DNA from 2 places in the Herbidospora sp. NBRC 101105 genome. Region 2 is predicted to be linked to the other one. Evidence: riboswitches for the same ligand, from Rfam matches in the RefSeq annotation. Region 2 holds a riboswitch; the other holds the start of a gene.

Region 1 (10,529 bases), on a different contig from region 2:
GCTCCTGGAGGTCCACACCTGGTTGCGCGGGCAGCTCCGCCACGTGCGGGCGGAGGTCGAGGCGCACTTCGCCGCCGGGCCCGGCGAACCCCCGGGTCTCGGCCTGCAGATCCGGCAGCGCTGCCTGGCGTTCTGCCAGACCCTGGAGTTCCACCACGCCGGGGAGGACGGGCACCTCTTCCCCGGCCTGGCCCCGCACCATCCCCACCTGGCGGGCGCCTTCGCCCGGCTCGCCGCCGAACACCACACGATCGCGCGGGTCCAGGGCGAGCTGGCCGCCCTCCTGGCCGACATCGGCACCGCCGACCCCGGGCGTTTCCGCGCCGAGCTCGACCGCATGTCGGCGGAGCTGAACGCGCACCTCGACCACGAGGAGGCGGTCGTCCTCCCCCTCCTGGCCGGGATCCCGTGGCCTCCGGCGCGCCCGTGACCGCGCCGTGAGCCGTCTCTGGGGTACTGTTCTAGAACACTCACTGTTCTAGAACAGTCCGGAGGACGACGTACATGAGCGAACACGCCCTGATGAGCGACCCGGGAACCACCGGGCGGTTCGGCGACTACGGCGGGCGGTACGTCCCCGAGTCGCTGATCCCCGCCTGCCACGAGATCGAGGCCGCGTTCCGGGACGCCTGGGCCGACCCCGGCTTCCGCGACCGGCTCACCACCCTGCTCACCGTCTACGCCGGACGCCCCACCCCGCTGACCCCCGCCCGGCGGTTGTCGCGGGAACTCGGGATCACGCTGCTGCTCAAGCGCGAGGACCTCACCCACACCGGCTCACACAAGATCAACAACGTCGTCGGCCAGGCGCTGCTGGCCCAGCGGATGGGCAGACGGCGGCTGCTGGCCGAGACCGGCGCGGGACAACACGGCGTCGCCACGGCCACCGCCGCCGCCCTCCTCGGGCTGGAGGCGACCGTGTTCATGGGCGAGCGCGACATCGAACGCCAGGAGCTCAACGTCCTGCGGATGAACGTGCTCGGCGCCGAGGTCGTGCCGGTCACCAGCGGCAGCCGCACCCTCAAGGACGCCTGCAACGAGGCCATGCGGCACTGGGTCGCCTCCGTCGGCGACTCCTACTACTGCGTCGGCTCGGTGATGGGGCCGCACCCCTACCCGTGGATGGTGCGCGAGTTCCAGCGGGTCATCGGCGAGGAGGCCCGCGCCCAGTGCGCCGCCGAACTGCCCGCCGCGGTGCCCGACTACGTGGTCGCGTGCATCGGCGGCGGGTCCAACGCCGCCGGCACCTTCGCCGGGTTCGTCGGCACCACCGCCCGGCTCGTCGGCGTCGAGGCCCACGGCGGCGCGGCGGCCACCTCCGGCCGGTCGGGCATCCTGCACGGCTTCCGCTCGCTCGTCCTCCAGGACGACGACGGCCAGGTCAGGGAGGCCCACTCGATCGCGGCCGGGCTCGACTACCCCGGCATCGGGCCCGAGCACGCCCACCTCCGCGACGACGGCCGCGCCCGGTACGCGACCGTCACCGACGACGAGGTCGTGAGCGCGCTCGTGCGCCTGGCCCGCACCGAGGGGATCCTGGCCGCGCTGGAGTCCTCCCACGCCCTGGCCTGGGTGATCCGGGCCGCCGAATCCGGCGGGATCGCGCCGGGGTCCACCGTGCTGCTGACCCTCTCCGGCCGGGGAGACAAGGACATCGCCTCCATCAGGGAGCTGCTGTGACGCTCGAAGAGTTCCTGACCGCCCGCCGCGACGCGGGCCGTGCGCTGCTCGTGCCCTACGTCACCGGCGGGGTCACCCCCGGGTGGACGGACGTCGTCCGCGCCTACGCCGACGCCGGGGCCGACGCCGTCGAGATCGGCCTGCCGTTCTCCGACCCCATGCTCGACGGCGTCACCATCCAGGAGGCCTCCGACCGGGCCATCGCGGGCGGGACCACGGTCACGCGTATCCTCGCGGAGCTGGCCGCGCTCGACGTGGAGGTGCCGCTGTTCGCGATGACGTACAGCAACCTGGTCTTCCAGCGGAGCGCCGCCGCGTTCTGCGCGGCGCTGCGGGCGAGCGGGCTGCGCGGGCTGATCGTGCCCGACTCGCCGCTGGAGGAGGTCGGCGAGCTGGCCGGCGCGGCGGCGGCCGAGGGGCTGGACCTGGCGCTGATGGCCGCGCCCTCGTCCTCCCCCGAGCGGCTGCGCGCGATCGCCGCGCGCAGCCGGGGGTTCGTCTACGCGGTGACGCGGATGGGCACGACCGGCGAGGACGGCGGCATCTCCGCGGAGGCGGCCCGGCTCGGCCGTGACCTGACGGCGCTCACCGACCGGCCGGTGCTGTTCGGCTTCGGGGTGTCCGACCCCGCTCGGGCCGCCGAGCTCGCGCGGCACGCCGACGGCGTCGTGGTCGCCTCGGCGCTGATGCGCCGGCTGCTCGACGGCGCCGGGCCCCGCGAGCTGGGAGAGTATGTGGCGAGCATCCGCCGCGCGCTCGACCGCCCACTCGACAGGGAGCCCGATGAGCAGTACGCCCCGCTACCGCGCCATCGCCGACGACCTGATCGCCAAGATCCGGTCGGGCCACTACCGCGCGGGTGAGGCGCTGCCCGCGCAACGTGAGCTCAGCGCCTCCTACGGCGTGACGATGATGACGCTCCGGCAGGCGCTGCAGGTCCTCAGTGCCGAAGGGCTGATCGACCAGCGGGCCGGCCGCGGCACCTACGTGAGGCGGCCCAGCGCCGAATACCCCCTCGACACCCTGCGCAGCCTCGGCGACGACCTGCGCAGGCAGGGCCATCCCCTGCGAACCGAGGTGCTCTCGGCCGCGCTGCGGCCGGCCCCGCGCGCGCTCACCCGGCTGCTCCCCGACGCGCCGGCCGGCCTGCGGGCCCTGCGGCTCGCCCGGGTGCGCCACCTCATGGAGCGGCCCGCCGTCCACCAGATCTCGTGGATCGTCGAGCCGTACGCCTCGGCGATCAGGGGCGCCGACTTCACCGAGACCCCGCTCTACACCGCGCTCGCCGACGCCGGGGCGCGGGTGCACCGGGCGACCGAGCGCATCAGGCCCGCCCTGCTCACCGCCCCCGTGGCGGCCCGGCTGGGGCACCCGGCGGGCAGCCCGGTGTTCGTCAGCGAACGGGTCACCTACGACGACCGGGGTGCGCTGGTCGTCACCGACCACGCCACGATCCTCGGCGAGTGGATGGAGATCCGGGCCGAGCGCAAGGCCGCGGACCTGTCGTTGCACTGGTCCGGCGCCTTTACAAAGTAGATCCAGAGCGGGCTTGCGTCCGGGCGGGGCCGCCGGGTTATAGTTCCGGCGAAGGTCATGAGTGCCAGCGCACAGCCCCGGCTTGCTGGCCGGCAACCCTCGCGTCCGCGGCGGGGTGCCCCGGGTGAAGACCTGGTCCGTCGCGGGGTGCGACGGGCAAGCGCGTGGCTCTCCTGGAGGCGTTGTGTCCCCCGTGTTGTCCCTTGACGTGCCCGTCCGCGACGGCGCCCTGGTCCCCTACGCCAACCTCGACTACGCCGCGAGCGCCCCCTGTCTCCAGGCGGTCAGCCAGGCCGTGGCCGAGGCGCTGCCCGCCTACTCCAGTGTCCACCGGGGCGCCGGGTACGCCTCCCAGCTCACCACCGCCCGCTACGAGCAGGCCCGCCACACGATCAAGGCGTTCGCCCGCGCCCGGCCCGACGACGCGCTCGTGTTCACCCGCAACACCACCGACGCGATGAACCTGCTGGCCCGCGGCCTGCCCGAGGGCACCACGGTGGTGGTCTTCGACACCGAGCACCACGCCACCCTCCTCCCCTGGTCCGCGCCCGTCCGCCTGACGCCGCCCGCGCTGCCCGGCGAGGCCCTCCGCGCCGCCGACGAGGCGCTCGCCGCGATCGACGGCCCCGCGCTGCTGGTCGTTACCGCGGCCTCCAACGTCACCGGCGAACTGTGGCCGATCGCCGGGCTCGCGCACATCGCCCACCGGCACGGCGCCCGCATCGCGGTCGACGCCGCCCAGCTCGCCCCCCACCGCCCGCTGAACGTCGCCGCCCTCGACCTCGACTACGTCGCCTTCTCGGGCCACAAGCTGTACGCGCCCTTCGGCACCGGCGTGCTGATCGGCCGCCGCGACTGGCTGGAGCGGGCCGAGCCCTACCTGAAGGGCGGCGGCGCGGTCGTCTCGGTCGGCGAGCAGGCCGAGTGGCAGACCGACGTGGAGGCCCGGCACGAGGCGGGCACCCCCAACGTGCTGGGCGCCATCGCCCTGGCCGCCGCCTGCGACCACCTGAGCCAGACCGGCTGGACCGGCCTGATCGAGGAGGAGGAGCGCCTGCTCACCCGCCTGCGGACCGGGCTGGCCGCCATCGAGGGCGTGCACGAGCTGGCCCTGTGGCCCTCCGACCACCCCCGGGTCGGCATCGTGTCCTTCGTCGTCGACGGCCACACCGCCCGCGAGGTGGCCGAACGCCTGTCGGCCGACCACGGGATCGGCGTCCGCGACGGCAAGTTCTGCGCCCACCCGTTCGTCCGGCACCTGCTCGGCGTGGGCCAGGGCGGCTGCGACGAACTCGGCGGCGCGGTCCGCGCCTCGATCGGCATCGGCAGCACCGAGGAACACGTCGACCGCCTGCTGTCGGCCCTCAGCAGCCTCGCGAAGCGGGTCAGGGCCGCCTGACCCGGCCGTCGGCGGGGCTGAGCCCCGTTATGGCCAGGCCGAGGAGGCGGTTGGCCTCGGCCGCCGGGTCGGGGTGGTCTTCGGTCGCCAGGGCGATGCCGGTGATCAGGGCGAGCAGGTCGGTGACGGTGACGCCCGGAGTCAGGTCGCCGGCCGCCTGCCGGACCAGGGGTTCGCCCGCCTCCGTCAGCTGGGTCGTGGCGCAGTGTTCGTGTTCCACGTCGGCCGTCCGGTCGCGGTTGAGGGCCATGGCCAGGCCGCGGATCGTGGCGGCCGAGGTGGTCACCGCGTTCAGCCACTCCAGGAGGGCCGCGCGGGTGTCGGCGCGGCCGACGCGGTCGCGGGCGTGGGCGCACAGGTTCTCCACGCGGTCGCGGAAGACGGCGGCCAGCAGGGCGTGCCGGGTGGGGAAGTGGCGGCGGACCGTGCCCGAGCCGACGCCGGCGATCCGGGCGATCTGTTCCAGTGACGCGTCGGCGCCGTTGAGGGCGATCTCCTCCTCGGCGACGGCGAGCAGGCGCGCGTAGTTGCGCTGGGCGTCGGCACGCATCGGTCCTGACCTCGGGGTTGCTAAACGGCGGGGGCCTCCGTATCGTACCGGAACAGAAACGGCGGGGTCCGCCGTTTTTTGAGAGGAGTGTCATGTCCCACGTTCTGGTCACCGGCGCCACCGGGCAGCAGGGGGGCGCGACCGCCCGCGCCCTGATCGAGGCGGGAGTGCCCGTCCGGGCGCTGGTCAGGGATCCGTCGACGGCGAAGGCGCAGGCGGTCGAGGCGCTCGGGGCCGAGCTGGTGACGGGCGACCTCTACGACCGCGGCTCGCTGGTCGCGGCGGCGCACGGGGTCAGGGCGGTGTTCTCGGTGCAGATGCCGCCGATGGACGGGAACGGCATCGACTTCGACGGCGAGCGTGTGCAGGCCGAGAACCTGATCGAGGCCGCGCTGGCCGCCGGGGTGCCGCAGTTCGTGCACACGGCCGTGTCGGGGGCCGCGCAGAAGATCACCACGGAGCGGTGGGCGCACCTGCAGCCGTACTACACCACCAAGTCCGGCATCCAGGACCGGGTCCGCGAGGCGGGGTTCGCCCACTGGACGCTGATCAACCCGGGCTGGTTCATGGAGAACTTCCTGCCGTCGGCGGCCTACCTGCTGCCGCGCGGCGTCGAGGGCGGCCTGGTCACGGTGCTGAAGCCGCAGACCAGGTTGTCGCTCGTCGCGGTCGACGACATCGGGCGGGCCGCCGCCGCGGCCGTGCTCGACCCCGAGCGGTTCCACGGGATCGAGCTGGAGCTGGCGAGCGACTTCCTGACGATGACGGAGATCGCCGCGATCCTCTCCAAGGCGCTCGGGACCGAGCTGACCGCGCCCGACCTGACCGAGGAGGAGGCGCTGGCCAAGGGCATGCCCGTGTGGGCGGGCGCCTCGCACGAACGGACCGGGGCGGTCGGGCAGCCCGCGCGACCGGAGTACGCGCGGGCGCTCGGCATCCCGCTGACCAGCTTCGAGGAGTGGACCGCGAAGTACCTCTAACCGGCGATCAGCTGGTCGCGCAGGGTGGTGCGGACGTCGCAGTTGGCCAGGGCGAACGAGTCGGCCAGGGCGATCAGCTCGTCGTCGGTGAGGCCGCGGAACAGCTCCGCGTACTCGTAGGCGAGCGGCTGGGCCACCGTCAGGTTGAGCAGCAGGGTGCGCACCCAGTCGTACTGGCCCCAGGGGTAGGGGTCGAAGCCGGGGAACTCGTCGGCGATCATCTGGTAGAAGGGGCCGGTCACCTCGGCGACGCCCTTGCCGTCGCTGCCCCACTGGTCGGCGCCCAGGCGCACCTTCTTGGCGACGAAGTCGCCGAACCGCTTCAGGTACGGGGAGTCGGGACGCACCATGACCAGGCCCTGGCGGCCCAGGTCCTTGTACATCCAGATCGACCACCCGGCGCCGTCGCGCTTGAAGATGTCGAGCTGGTCGGCCAGCAGCCGGCGGAGCTCGGCGTCGCGGGGCTCGGAGCCGGTGTAGATGGGGCCGAACTCGCCGACCCACACGGGGGTGCCGGTGCGGGTGCAGTATTCGGTGCGCTCGGCGTACTTGGCCTCCAGGGCGGCCTTGTCCCAGTGCTTCCCGGCGGTCTCGCCCGGGTAGGGGCCGCCGCCGCCCAGGCCGGGGGCGGCGTAGTCGTGGGCGACGTACACCGTGTTGTCCCACGGCTCGTCGAAGACGTCGAACTCGGTGGAGTAGGTGTTGCCGTCCAGGAACAGGATGTGCCGGTCGTCGATCGCGCGGATGGCCTCGACCAGGCGGGTGTAGAACGGGCCGACCACCTTGCGCGACTCGTCGGCGGGCTCGTTGATCGGGTTGTAGCCGGCCACCCAGGGGTTGTCCTTGTAGTGCTCGGCGATGTGCTCCCACATCTTCACCACGCGGTCCTGGAAGTGGGGGTGGTCCCAGAACAGGGGGCGGTGGGTGATGTTGTCGGAGTGCCAGTGGTGGTTCTGCGAGCCGGGCAGGGCGTGCAGGTCGATGACGGTGTAGATGCCGTGCCTGGCGCACGCCTCCACCGCCCGGTCCAGGTGCTTGAAGCCCTCGGGCTTGAACTCGAACGGCCGGGCGTCGTCCTCGAAGTGGCGGTAGTTGACGGGAAGGCGGACGCAGTTCATGCCCATCTCGGCCAGCAGCTTCGCGTCGTCCTCGTTGAAGAACGCGGTCAGCAGGCGGTCGAAGAACAGCTCGTACTTCTCGTCACCGAGGACCTCGCGCACCAGGCTGCGCATGAGCGCCTCGTTGCCCGAGTAGCCGGTGATGAAGTTCTCCATGTTCAGCCAGCCGCCGACCGCGACGCCGCGCAGGCGGACGGGGGTGCCCGACTCGTCGACGAACTGGCGTCCTTCGACCCGGAGGAAGGTCATGTGAGGGGTTCCTTTACTTGATGGCACCGGCCGACAGGCCGCGTTCGAACAGGCCCTGGAGGCAGAGGTAGGCGACGATCTCGGGGATCGCGGTGATGACCGCGCTGGCCAGGACCTTGGTCTGGTCGTTGCTGAACTGGCTGACGAAGAACTGCGGCAGCAGCGTCACGGTCTGCTGGGCGGGGTCCTGGATGAGGACCAGCGGCAGCAGGTAGGCGTTCCACGAGCCGATCAGGGTCAGCACCACGATCGCGGCGGCGATCGGCCGCGTCATGGGGATGATGATGTAGCGGAAGGAGGTGAACGTGCTCGCGCCGTCGATGCGGGCGGCGTCGAACAGCGCGTCGGGCACGCCGTCGACGAACCGGCGGGCGATCAGCACGGTGAAGGGGATCTGCAGCGCGGCCAGCGGCAGCACGACCGCCCAGTAGGTGTCGTAGACGCCGAGGGCCAGCGTCGTGGCGAACAGCGGGGTGAGCAGGACGACCTCGGGCAGCGTGAGCGCGGCCAGGATCATCCAGAAGTAGACCTCCTTGCGGCGCACGCGCAGCTTGGAGAAGCCGAAGGCGGCGAGCATCGTCAGGACGTACACGATGGCGATCGTCGAGACCGAGATGATGACGCTGCTCTTGAAGAACGTGCCGATCGTGCCGACCTCGAACACCGCCCGGTAGTTGCCCCAGCCCTCCCCCGCCAGCGAGCCCTGGACCATCACGACCAGGGGGAACAGGTAGGGGATGACCATCGCGGTGACCAGGATCTGCAGCAGCAGCCTGGCCGACGGGCGGCGGGCCTCAAACACCGCTCTCACCGTCCTTCCGGTTCGATCGGGCGGCGACGGCGATGGCGCCGAGCAGGGCCAGCACGAGGAGCATGATCGACAGTGCCGCCCCGTAGCCGACGTGGGCGCTGGGGATGCTGATCCGGTAGATGTAGGTGCCGAGGAACTCGGTGGCGTAGTTGGGGCCGCCGATCGTCACCAGGTAGGGGATGTCGAAGGTCTTCAGCGCGCCGATCACGCTGAGCATGGCGAGCGCCACCGTGGTGCTCCGCACGCCGGGCCAGACGATGCTGACCAGGGTGCGCAGGTTGCTGGCGCCGTCGGTGCGGGCCGCCTCCAGCACCTCCGGGTCGATCTGGCCCATCGCGGCGTAGTAGAGCACGAAGGTCAGCCCGGTGAAGTTCCAGACGGTGATGAACATGATCACGGGCATGGCGGTGCTCGACTGGGCCAGCCAGGGCTGGGAGAGGAAGCCCAGGCCGACGTGGTCGAGGAACCAGTTGAGCTGGCCGTCGGCGGCGAACATCTGCCGGAAGACCGGCGCCATGGTCGCCGGCGCGATGACGACCGGGGTGAACACGATCACCTTGTAGACGGTGGCGAGCCGCACCTTCGAGTGCAGCAGCGCCGCGAAGGTGAAGCCGATCGCGGTCTGCGCGGTGAAGGTCACCAGGAAGAAGATCACGGTGTGCCAGATGGCCTGCCAGAAGATCGGGTCGACCAGGATGTCCTGGTAGTTCTGCAGGCCCACCGAGGTCGGGGTGGGGCTGGTGCCGTCCCAGTCGAGGGTGGACAGGTAGCCCGTCTCGCCGATGCAGTAGTAGAGGATGCCGACCACGAAGACGAACGCGGGCAGGATCCACGGAAGGCCGGAGGGGCGGATCGCCCCGCTCCGGGAACCGGGTCCCGGAGCGGAGGATCCGGAAGGACGGCGTGCCCCGGTCTTCGATGTGGTCGTGGAGGTCAAGGGTTCCGTCCTCGGGGGTTACTTGATCTTCGAAGCGGTGTCCTGCAGCGTGGCCGCGGCCTCCTCGGGAGTGGCCTCCCCGGCCGCCACCGTGGTGGACGCGACGCCGATCGCGGTCTGCAGGTCGGCGACCACCGTGGCGAGGCGCGGCTCGTCCGACTTGCCGGCGTCGGAGATCAGCTTCTCCAGCGCGGGCTTCTGCACCTCGGGGTTGACCAGCTTGACGGCGTCCCAGTTGGGCTGGGCGCTGACGAGGGCGGGGATGTCGTTGAGGATGTCGGCCACCGCCTGCTGGCCCTCGGCGGAGGTGCCGAGCCAGGTCGCGAAGGTGGTGGCGGCGGCGATGTTCTTCGACTTCTGGTTCACGGCCAGGCCGAAGTCGGCGTCGCCGTAGAGGGAGCCGACGTTGCCGGTGCCCGCGATGTCGGGGAAGGCGATGGGGAGCTGGGTGAACGGCTTGGGGTCGGCGACGCCGGCGCCGGAGATGGCGGCCGTCATGCCCTCGACGGTGGAGTACTGCATGTACCAGCTGCCCATCATGACCATGGCGTACTTGCCGGACATGAAGCCGTTGTTGGCGTCGGGGTACTGCTGGGTGCCGAGCGCGCCCTCCTGCATGATCCCGTCGTCGAACAGGCCCTTCCACAGGGTCAGCGCCTTGACGATCGTCGGGTCGGTCCAGGGCACCTCCTTCTTGAGGGCCTTCTCCCACACGCCCGGCTGGACGTTGTTGGAGATCGCCTGGAGGGTGTCCTCGTTGAACGCGGTCTGGGCGGCGCCCTGCACGAAGCAGCCGACGTTGTTGGCCTTGAAGGTCGCGCAGACCTTCTTCCACTCGTCGTAGTTCGTGGGGGGCTGCAGGTTGTACTTGTCGAACAGGTCCTTGTTGATCCAGACCGTGCCGGAGAACACCGAGCCGACCGACAGGGCGGCGAGCTTGTCGCCGTTCTTCAGGCTGGAGACCCCGATCGGCGCCAGCTTCGACTCCCAGTCGGCGCCCAGCGCCTTCTCCACGGCGGGCTTCAGGTCGATGGCGTTGACGCCGTAGATGTCGACGGACCCGTTGGCCGCGCCGGGGGCGACGTCGAACACGTCGGGGCCGACCGACGAGGCGAGGGCGGGCCGGATGGCCGCGTCGTACCCGTCGATGGTGAGCTTCTTGAAGGTGACCTTGATGTTCGGGTAGACCTTGTTGAAGGCCTTGATGTATGCCTCGGCGGGCGCCGCGTCGGGGGTCCAGCCCCACCAGGTGATCTCGCCGGAGTCGGC
Region 2 (10,529 bases):
TGGCCGGAGACTGGGTCTCCCAGCAGGTGCTCCAGGGTCTGCTCGACCAGCGCGTCGCGGCCCTCGCCGACCATCCCGACACCCCGCTGTTCTTCGGCCGCCTCGATCGCACCGGCGCCGACGACCTCCCGCCGGTGCTGTACGTCGGCCGCCGGCACGTCCACGACGGCGGCGGCCGGGCGCTCGTCATCGACTGGCGCGCGCCCGTCTCGCGGGCGTTCTACCAGGCCAGCCCGGCCGAGCCGATGGGCGTCGACCGGCGCCGCCGGTTCGGCTACCAGGGCGGCGAGCTCACCGCGTTCGAAGACGAGGACCTGGCCCACGGCGGCGACCTCGGCCCCTCGCGCATCCTGACCGACGAGATCGAGCGCCCGCGCACCGGCCCGATGCGCGACATCGTCGCGACGATCCAGCCCGACCAGGACGAGATCGTGCGCGCCGACCTCGGCGTGACCGTGTGCGTGCAGGGGGCGCCGGGCACGGGGAAGACGGCGGTGGGTCTGCACCGCGCGGCTTATCTGCTGTTCACCCATCGCGAGAAATTGTCTCGCGCCGGTGTCATGATCGTGGGCCCTAACCGCGCGTTCCTCTCCTACATCTCCTCGGTGCTGCCCGCGCTCGGCGAGGTGAAGGTCGACCAGACGACCGTGGCGGGCATCCTCGGGGGCCACGCCCACCCCGAGGACCCGGCGGTGTCGGCGGTCAAGGGCGACGCGCGGATGGCCCGGGTGCTGAAGCGCGCGTTGTGGCTCCACGTGGTGAAGCCGGTCGAGGGGGTGCTGGTCACCAAGGGGGCCAACCGCTACCGCGTGGCCGACTACGAGGTGCGCGAGATCGTGGCGTCGTTGCGGGGCACCGTCCGCTACAACCCCGGGCGGGCGACGCTGGCGCAACGGCTGGCCCACCAGGTGCTCGTCCAGATGGAACGGCGCGGGGAGTCCCCCGACGACCGGGTGCAGGACGCGGTGGCGCGCTCGAAGCCGGTCAAGGCCGTCGTCGACCAGGTCTGGCCGAAGCTCGTGCCGGAGCAGGTGCTCTTCCGGCTGCTGTCCGACCCGGAGTTCCTGGCCAAAGCGGCCAAGGACGACCTGACGCCCGAGGAGCAGCAGGCGCTTCTTTGGACGAGGCCCTACAAGTCCCACAGGAGCACGAAGTGGAGCGGCGCCGACGGAGCGCTGCTCGACGAGCTGGCCGACCTGATGGACCGCACCCCCTCCCACGGCCACCTGGTGGTCGATGAGGCGCAGGACCTGTCGGAGATGCAGCTGCGCGCGCTCGGCCGCCGCTGCCGGACCGGTTCCGCGACCATCCTCGGCGACCTCGCGCAGGGCACCACGCCGTGGTCGGCGCGCTCGTGGCACGCCGTGCTGAAGCATCTCGGCTTCGCCGAGGGTCTGGTGACGGAGCTGACCCTCGGTTTCCGCGTGCCGCGCGAGGTGCTCGACTACGCCGCCCGCCTGCTCCCCGGCATCGCCCCCGAACTGGCCGCGCCGCGCTCGCTGCGCCCCGGTGCGGGATCCCTGAGGCTGGTGGAGACCTCCGATGTCATCGCAGCGGTGAGAGACGCCGTGAGCGGCGCGGGCGAGGGTTCGGTGGGCGTCATCGTCCGCGACGCCGACGCGGAGAGCTTCGCGACCGCCCTCGGCGCCCCGGTCCTGGGCCCCGACGGCGACGGGTCGAGGGTGCTCGTCGTCCCGGCGGGCCTGGCCAAGGGTCTGGAGTACGACCACGTCGTGGTGGCCGAACCGGCCGACATCGTCGACGCCGAGCCGAGGGGCATGGCCCGCCTCTACGTCGTCCTGACCCGAGCGGTCACCACCCTGACCGTGGTGCACGCCAAGCCGCTCCCGGAGGCCCTGTGACCCCCGCTGTGATCCGCACGGCCACGCTCGCCGACGTCGAGGCGATCCTGACGTTCTGGGTGACCAGCGCCGAGGGCACCGACCGGCGCGACGACCCCGCGAAGGTGGCCGCGCTCATCGAGCGCGACCCCGAGGCCCTGCTCGTGTACGAACTCGACGGCGCCGTCGCCGGCACGGTCATCGCCGGCTGGGACGGCTGGCGCGCCCACCTCTACCGGCTCGCGGTCGCGCCCGAGCACCGCCGCAAGGGCGTCGCCCGGCAGCTCATCGCCGCCGCCGAGGAGCGCTTCAAGGCGTTCGGCGCCTTCCGCGTCGACGCGATGGTCCTGCACGACAACACCGACGCCCACCCCGCCTGGGCGGCGACCGGATACGTCTTGCAGGAACAGTGGGGCCGCTGGGTGAGGCACTTCTGAAACAGAAGAAGGCGGCCCCTCAACGGGGACCGCCTCATCTGTTTAGCGGGATGGACTTAGAAGTCCATGTCCCCGCCGCCGGGCATGCCGCCGCCCGCGGGAGCCGGGTTCTTCTCCGGCTTCTCGGCGATGACGGCTTCGGTGGTGAGGAACAGGGCCGCGATCGAAGCGGCGTTCTGCAGCGCGGAGCGCGTCACCTTCGCCGGGTCGATGATGCCCGAGTCGAACATGTTGACGTACTCGCCGGTCGCGGCGTTGAGGCCCTCACCCGGGGTCAGGTTGCGGACCTTCTCCACCACGACGCCGCCCTCGAGGCCGGCGTTGACGGCGATCTGCTTCAGGGGCTCCTCGAGCGCCTTCTTCACGATCGCGGCGCCGGTCGCCTCGTCGCCCGACAGCTCCAGCTTGTCGAACGCCTTGGCCGAGGCCTGCAGCAGGGCCACGCCACCGCCGGGGACGATGCCCTCTTCGACGGCCGCCTTCGCGTTGCGGACGGCGTCTTCGATGCGGTGCTTGCGCTCCTTGAGCTCGACCTCGGTGGCCGCGCCCGCCTTGATGACGGCGACGCCGCCGGCGAGCTTGGCGAGGCGCTCCTGGAGCTTCTCGCGGTCGTAGTCGGAGTCGGTGTTGTCGATCTCGGCGCGGATCTGGTTGACCCGGCCCGCGATCGCCTCGGCGTCACCGGCGCCGTCGACGATGGTGGTCTCGTCCTTGGTGACGACGACCTTGCGGGCGCGGCCGAGCTGGTCGAGCGTGGTCGACTCGAGCTTGAGGCCGATCTCCTCGGAGATGACCTGGCCGCCGGCCAGCGTGGCGATGTCGCCCAGCATGGCCTTGCGGCGGTCGCCGAAGCCGGGGGCCTTGACGGCCACCGAGCGGAACAGACCGCGGATCTTGTTCACGACCAGGGTCGCCAGGGCCTCGCCCTCGACGTCCTCGGCGATGATCAGGAGCGGCTTGCCGGCCTGCACGACCTTGTCGAGCAGCGGCAGCAGGTCCTTGTTGGCGGAGATCTTCGAGTTGACGACGAGGATGTAGGGGTCCTCCAGGACCGCCTCCATGCGCTCGGGGTCGGTCACGAAGTAACCCGAGTTGTAGCCCTTGTCGAAGCGCATACCTTCGGTGAGCTCGAGCTCGAGCCCGAAGGCGTTGCTCTCCTCGACGGTGATGACGCCTTCCTTGCCGACCTTGTCCATCGCCTCGGCGATGAGCTCGCCGATCTCGACGTCGCCGGCGGAGATCGAGGCGGTGGAGGCGATCTGCTCCTTGGTCTCGACGTCCTTCGCGAGCTTCGAAAGCTCCTCGCTGACGCGCTCGACGGCGGCCTCGATGCCCTTCTTCAGGGACATCGGGTTGGCGCCGGCGGCGACGTTGCGCAGGCCCTCGCGCACCAGCGCCTGGGCGAGCACGGTGGCGGTGGTGGTGCCGTCACCCGCGACGTCGTCGGTCTTCTTCGCGACTTCCTTGACGAGCTCGGCCCCGATCTTCTCCCACGGGTCTTCGAGCTCGATCTCCTTGGCGATCGAGACACCGTCGTTGGTGATGGTGGGGGCGCCCCACTTCTTCTCCAGCACGACGTTGCGGCCCTTGGGGCCGAGGGTCACCTTGACGGCGTCGGCGAGCTGGTTCATGCCGCGCTCGAGACCGCGCCGGGCGTCCTCGTCAAACGCGATCATCTTGGCTGCCATAAGGCTGGACCTCCCAGTAGAGGGTGGCTTCGAAAAAGAGGGACCGAGCCGACGCCCGCGACGGCAAGGCCCGCACACCCTTGGCAGGCCCCATCGCCTCGATCCGTATTGGTTGGCACTCCCGGCCGGGGAGTGCCAACCAACTGTTTAGCACTCTACCCACGCGAGTGCAAGCCGGAGCACGAGAGGGGCAGGTCAGGCGACCTCGGGCAGCAGAAACCCGGCCCGCAGGCTGCGGGCCGGGTTCCAGGTCGCTGGGGTGGGTGGGGTTGGGGATACAGCCGAACCCTTCTCAACCGCTCACGCGGGAGTGGCCGAAAAGGTTCGCGGTCGAGGGGATCAGACGGTCCGGACAGCCTCCGCCTGCGGGCCCTTCTGTCCCTGCGTGATGTCGAACTCCACACGCTGGCCCTGCTCGAGGGCCTTGTAGCCGTCCATCATGATTGCCGAGTAATGGACGAAAACGTCCTTACCACCGTCTACCGCGATGAAGCCGTAGCCCTTGTCCGCGTTAAACCATTTGACGGTGCCCTGCGCCACTTTCCGACTCCTCTTGCTGGGCCTGGCAACGGACCCGCCCATTCCACCGCTGGTCCGTGACCTTTCGCGCCGTTCTCCCCGGCTACGTCGATCGTTCTCGACCATACACATGGCAAGGCGTGGGACAACAGAGTCAATCGGCCCCTGACTCGTTGTCGTTCGCCCAAAGCATGACGGCTTCTTTTTCGGTTAGAGATTGGTTGGTTGAGAATTGCACCATATGCCATAGCACTCATTAAGCTTCGATAACGATAGAAGTGCAGGTAAACATAGAAACACCCACGCACTGTAGGAGTACGTGGGTGCGGGAAAGGCTGCGGAAGGTCACCCTCCGGCTACGGCCGGGATCACCGAAATCTGCACGCCGTCCGGGGTTGGAGTGTCCAAACCTTCGGAGAATCGGACGTCCTCTTCCCCGACGTACACGTTGACAAAACGCCGCACCTTGCCCGATTCGTCGAGGATCCTGGCACCGATGCCGGGGTAGTCGGCGTCCAGTTTCTCGAACACCTCGCGCAGCGTCGCCCCTTCGCCGGCGACCTCGGAGGCACCTCCGGTGTAGGTCCGGAGAATCGTCGGAATCCGCACAGAAACACTCATTGTTGACTCTCCTTAACGAACCGTTAGTTCAGTTGGCGAAAGCGGTGCGGAAGGCGTCCAGAGACGGACGGATGACCGCCGTCGGGCGGGCCTCCGACTGGACGGCGTCGAGGGTCTTGAGCCCCTCGCCCGTGTTGAGGACCACCGTGGTGGCGTCGGGGTCGATCACCCCGGCCTCCGTGAGCTTGCGCAGCACGCCGACCGTCACGCCGCCCGCGGTCTCGGCGAACACGCCCTCGGTGCGGGCCAGCAGGCGGATCGCGGCGACGATCTCGGGGTCGGTGACGTCCTCCACGGCGCCGCCGGTCCGCCGGGCGATGTCGAGCACGTAGGGCCCGTCGGCGGGGTTGCCGATGGCCAGCGACTTGGCGATCGTGTCGGGCTTCACGGGGCGGACGACGTCGTGCCCGGCCTTGTAGGCGGCCGACACCGGCGAGCACCCGGCGGCCTGCGCGCCGAAGATCTTGTAGGGGGTGTCCTCGACGAGGCCGAGCGCGATGAGCTCCTTGAAGCCCTTGTCGATCTTGGTGAGCTGGGAGCCCGAGGCGATCGGGATGATGATCTGGTCGGGGATGCGCCAGCCGAGCTGCTCGGCGATCTCGTACGCCAGGGTCTTGGAGCCCTCGGCGTAGTAGGGCCGCAGGTTCACGTTGACAAAGCCCCACTTCTCGCCCAGCGGGTCGCCGATGAGCTCGGAGCAGAAGCGGTTGACCTCGTCGTAGGTGCCCTCGATGCCGACGAGCCTGCCGCCGTACACACTGGCGACGACGATCTTGGCCTCTTCGAGGTTCGACGGGATGAACACGCACGAGTCGAGCCCGGCCCGCGCGGCGGCGGCGCCGACGGCGCCGGCCAGGTTCCCGGTCGAGGAGCAGGAAAGCGTTGTGAACCCGAAGTTACGGGCCGCCTCAACGGCGATCGACACCACGCGGTCCTTGAACGAGTGGGTCGGGTTGCCCGAGTCGTCCTTCACGTAGAGGTCGCGCAGCCCGAGCTCGGCGCCGAGGTTCCCGGCGCGGTGGAGCTTGGTCCAGCCGGGCTGGAGGTTGGGCTTGTCGGCGACGTTCGCCGGCACGGGCAGCAGCGCCCGGTAACGCCAGATGTTGGCCGGACCGGCGGCGATGTCCTCGCGGCTGACGGTCCCGAAGTCGTACGCCACCTCAAGTGGCCCGAAACAGTCCTGACAGGCGAAGATCGGGCCGAGGTCGTAACGGGCGCCACACTCGCGGCAGGAGAGGGCGACGGCGGGTCCGAAGTCGTGGTTGAGCGCCATGAAGCGAGGCCTTTCCCTCATCTTCGCCTGCGACCGCCTTGATCACAGGCCGGAATTGGCACCTGTTCCGACCGGCCTCGCCACGTAGCGAGTTGAGTCGGAAGGGTTGCCGGGGCTTCGCAGGGCCGGTCCCTCCACCCCTCTGGATGAGCAAATATTCAGTTGTCCTGAAAACTGTACCCTGGGCTCCTCAGAGTCCGAATCGGTGTCTCATCTTCCGAGATATCCGTCGCCGAGCGAGGCCTGGATGTGCTTCCTGGCCTGGTGGATGCGGCTCTTGGCGGTGCCGAGCGGGATGCCGAGCTGCGCGGCGATGTCGGAGTAGTCGAGCTGCACGATGTCGCAGAGCACCAGCGCGCGGGCCAGGTCGGGCTTCTCGGCCTCCAGCGCCTCGATGGCGTCGAGCAGGTCGAGCCGGGCGCCGGCGATCACGCTGACCCGGTGGGGGTCGGGCCGCTGCTCGGCCAGTTCGTCGCTCGACTGCTCGGCCGCGCGCCGCTTGAGCGTGCGGTAGGTGGTGCGGGCGCAGTTGGCGGTCACGATGTGGAGCCAGGTGGAGAACCGGGAGCGCCCCTCGAAGCGGCCGATGTTGCGGGCCACGGCGAGCAGGGTGTCCTGACAGGCCTCTTCGGCGTCCTGGCGGTAGGGAAGCAGGCGTTCGCAGTGGCGCAGCACGTCGGGTTCGACGCGGCGCAGCAGCTCACCGAGGGCGACGTGGTCGCCGGTGGCGGCGGTGCGGGCCAGTTCCTCGGTGGTCTCGTCAAGCGGCATTGACTGCCCCGATTCTTCGGCGGCCGGGGGTTTCCTGACATCCTATTGCCGACGACATCTTTTCTTAGTCCTCCGGCCATCTGGGGTGTGCCCACCGTGAGTTCAACGCTGATCGCCTCCAACCGCGGGCCCGTCTCGTTCATCCTCTCGGATGACGGCGCGCTGACGATGCGGAGAGGCGGCGGCGGGCTGGTGTCCGGATTGTCAGAGGTCGCCCGGGGCGACGACCATCTGTGGGTCTGCGCCGCGCTCACCGACGGCGACCGCAGCGCGGTCCGGCTCGCCCCCGAGGGCCGCATCGACCGCGCGGGTTACGACACCGGTCCGGTACGCATGCTCGACATCCCCCCGGCCGTCTTCCACCGGGCCTACAACGCGGTCGCCAACTCCACCCTGTGGTTCGTCGGCCACCTGCTCTACAACACCCCGTTCGCGCCCACCTTCGACACCCGGTTCCACCGCGAGTGGGAGTCCTACCGCGAGTACAACGGCGCGTTCGCGCTGGCCCTGGCCGAAGAGGCGGCCCACGGCGCGAAGGTGATGATCCAGGACTACCACCTGACGCTGGCCCCGGCGATGCTCCGGGTCGACCGGCCCGACCTGCGGGTGGCCCACTTCTCCCACACGCCGTGGGCGCCGCCCGAGTACTTCTCGCTGCTGCCCGACGGCATCGCGGCCGAGATCCTCCAGGGCGTCCTGGGCGCCGACCACGCCGGGTTCCTCACCGAGCGGTGGGCGGCGGCGTTCATGGACTGCTGCGAGGCGGTGCTCGACGCCCGGGTCGACCGGGCCGCCAAGACGGTGGAGTTCGAGGGCCGCCTCACCCGGATCGGGGTGCACGCCCTGGGCGTCGACGGCGACGCGCTGGTGGCCCGCGCCTTCGAGCCCGACGTCGAGTCCCACATGCTGGCCATAAAGGAGCAGGTCGGCGACCGGCGGCTGATCGTGCGCATCGACCGCACCGAGTTGTCCAAGAACATCGTCCGCGGCATGCTCGCCTACCGCGAGTTCCTGGCCGAGCATCCCGAGTGGCACGGCAAGGTCGTGCACCTGGCCTTCGCCTATCCCTCGCGCCACGACCTGCCCGAATACCGCGAGTACACCGCGGCCGTGCAGCGCTGCGCCAAGGAGATCGAAGACGAGTACGCCACCGACGACTGGGATCCCCTGATCCTCAACATGCAGGACGACTATCCGCGCTCGCTGGCCGCCTACCGCATGGCCGACGTGCTGCTGGTGAACCCGATCCGCGACGGCATGAACCTGGTCGCCAAAGAGGGCCCGATCCTGTCGCCGCGCTGCGTGCTGGTGCTCTCGCGCGAGGCGGGCGCGGCGGCCGAACTCGGCGCCGACTCGCTGCTGGTCAATCCCTACGACGTCTCGGGCACCGCCGCCGCCCTGCACGAGGGCCTGGTCATGCCGGACAAGGAACGGGTCGAACGCTGCACGCGCCTGCGCCGGGCGGCCACCGCGTTGCCTCCGGAGCGCTGGTTCGCCGACCAGTTGGCCGCCCTGACGTGACGTTGTACGGTTTCCCCATATAACGATCCATATCGGGGGAAATGCCGGTGTCCACGCCTGCGATCACGTTCACGAGGGACCGGCCGACCTGGTTCGTCTACCTGATGCTGGCGACCTTCTCCACCTACCTCTACGGCCTCTCCTCCGCGCTTCCCACGCTCCGCGCCGAACTCGGCGTCACGCAGGCGGTCGCCGGGCTCCACGGCACCGGCATGGCCGTCGGCAGCATCCTCACCGGCCTGGCGCTGCCCTGGCTGACCCGCCGCCACGGCCGGCGCGCCGCCGTCTGGATCGGGATCGGCGGCATGAACGCCGGCATGCTCCTGGTGGGCGTCGGCCAGACTCTGCCGTTCACCCTGGCCGGCTACACCATCGCCAGCGGCTTCGCCGCCATCGCCCTGTACGTCTCCATGGCCGCCCTCAGCGACCACCACGGCCCGGCCGGAGCCGCGTCGATCAGCGAGGCCAACGCGGTCGGCGTGCTCGCGGGCATCCCGGCGACCTACGCGTTCAGCCTGCTGGCCGAGTCGGTGCTCGGCTGGCGGGCGGCCATGTTCATCCCGGTCGTGCTCACCGCCGTGCTCGCGTTCACGATGGGCCGCAGCTGGTTCCCCGAGGCCCCGGCCGAGCACGCGGCGGCCCGGACGAACAAGCCCTTCAGCTGGCGTTTCCACTTCGCCGGCGCGGTCCTGCTCTGCTGCGTGGCCGTCGAGTTCACCTTCAACCTCTTCGCCGCCGAATTGTTCTCCCAGCGGACCGGCCTGACCCTGGCCGAGGCGGCCACCGGCCTGACCGCCATGCTCTGCGGCATCGCCGCCGGACGCTTCGGCGGCGCCGCCCTCACCCTGCGCTACCCGGTCTGGCAGGTCTTCCTCGGCACCATGGCCGTCTCGCTGGCCGGCTGGGCCATCTTCTGGTCGACGACCGTCGTGGCCGTCGGCTACGTGGGCCTGGCGATCAGCGGCGCCGGGATCGGCATGCTGTTCCCGCTGGGCCTGACCCGGATGATCGAGACCTCGGGCGGCCGGCCCGACCAGGCCAGCGGGATCGCGTCGGTGTGGGCGGGGGTGGGCTCGGGCACCGGTCCGTTCGTGCTCGGCGCGCTCGGCGACGCCTTCGGCACCCACGCGGCGTTCCTGCTGGCCCCCGCGCTGCTCGGCCTCGCGGCCGGCGGCCTGCTCAGTTCCAGGTCGACGTTCTGAGGATGGTCGCCAGGCCCGGCGTCTTCCACTGGTCGACGATCAGGATCTTGGACGTCGGCAGGTACCACTCCCGCTGGGTGAAGCCGCCCGCGTAGTCGTACTTGGGCGGGCCGTACATGCAGCTGCCCTTCCACTCGCGGTAGTGGGCGTTGTGACCGGCGCCGACGAGCCGGTAGCCCTTGACGGCGGGCTTGGTCTTGAACGAGCCCATCCACAACCTCTTGTCGTAGACGCAGGGGCCGACGTCGGTGGCCGGGCTGTAGGGGCGGCTCGGCTCGTAGGCGTTGAAGGTCTCGTGGCCGACCCTGATCGCGGCCGGGCCGAACACCCAGAAGCTGCGGCATCCGGAGTCGCGGTAGCCGAAGTTCCTGGTGCCCACGGTCGGGCACGAGCCGGTGACCACGCGCGTGTAGTCCTTGGCGACCTTGTAGACCTTCCAGGTCGCCGGGATCTTGACGGTGAGGCCGTTGCGCAGGTGGACCGACTTGGTGCCGGGAGCGGCGGCGGCCGGGGAGGGGACGAGAGCCGCCAGGATCAGGCCGGCGGCGGCCGCCGCCAGGGTTCTGGAGATCATGGCGCCGACGCTACTGCTCGCGGCTTGCGATCGACTTGAGAAGCTGTTCGAGGAACGCCACGACGCCGTCGGGCCCGTCGAC

What was found. Region 2 has a riboswitch for S-adenosylmethionine ahead of thrC (threonine synthase). Riboswitches for the same ligand answer to the same signal wherever they lie in the genome.
Region 1: linked by a shared signal. The riboswitch ahead of QSK34_RS08555 (aminotransferase class V-fold PLP-dependent enzyme) and the one ahead of thrC (threonine synthase) in region 2 are both predicted to bind S-adenosylmethionine.

The regions. Positions count from the first base shown of each region.
Region 1 is NZ_BSSX01000001.1:1,932,717-1,943,245, reverse strand. It holds gene QSK34_RS08575 (nitroreductase/quinone reductase family protein) at 1-430, shown strand, start outside; gene trpB (tryptophan synthase subunit beta) at 505-1,680, shown strand; gene trpA (tryptophan synthase subunit alpha) at 1,677-2,543, shown strand; gene QSK34_RS08560 (GntR family transcriptional regulator) at 2,464-3,216, shown strand; SAM riboswitch class IV at 3,270-3,385, shown strand; gene QSK34_RS08555 (aminotransferase class V-fold PLP-dependent enzyme) at 3,401-4,615, shown strand; gene QSK34_RS08550 (TetR/AcrR family transcriptional regulator) at 4,602-5,165, opposite strand; gene QSK34_RS08545 (NmrA/HSCARG family protein) at 5,258-6,145, shown strand; gene QSK34_RS08540 (glycoside hydrolase family 5 protein) at 6,142-7,512, opposite strand; gene QSK34_RS08535 (carbohydrate ABC transporter permease) at 7,526-8,323, opposite strand; gene QSK34_RS08530 (carbohydrate ABC transporter permease) at 8,307-9,260, opposite strand; gene QSK34_RS08525 (ABC transporter substrate-binding protein) at 9,279-10,529, opposite strand, start outside.
Region 2 is NZ_BSSX01000009.1:22,880-33,408, reverse strand. It holds gene QSK34_RS32600 (HelD family protein) at 1-1,862, shown strand, start outside; gene QSK34_RS32595 (GNAT family N-acetyltransferase) at 1,859-2,278, shown strand; gene groL (chaperonin GroEL) at 2,335-3,966, opposite strand; gene QSK34_RS32585 (cold-shock protein) at 4,306-4,506, opposite strand; gene QSK34_RS32580 (MoaD/ThiS family protein) at 4,831-5,106, opposite strand; gene thrC (threonine synthase) at 5,135-6,379, opposite strand; SAM riboswitch class I at 6,394-6,532, opposite strand; gene QSK34_RS32570 (RNA polymerase sigma factor) at 6,590-7,150, opposite strand; gene QSK34_RS32565 (alpha,alpha-trehalose-phosphate synthase (UDP-forming)) at 7,247-8,671, shown strand; gene QSK34_RS32560 (MFS transporter) at 8,719-9,873, shown strand; gene QSK34_RS32555 (hypothetical protein) at 9,851-10,447, opposite strand; gene otsB (trehalose-phosphatase) at 10,458-10,529, opposite strand, start outside.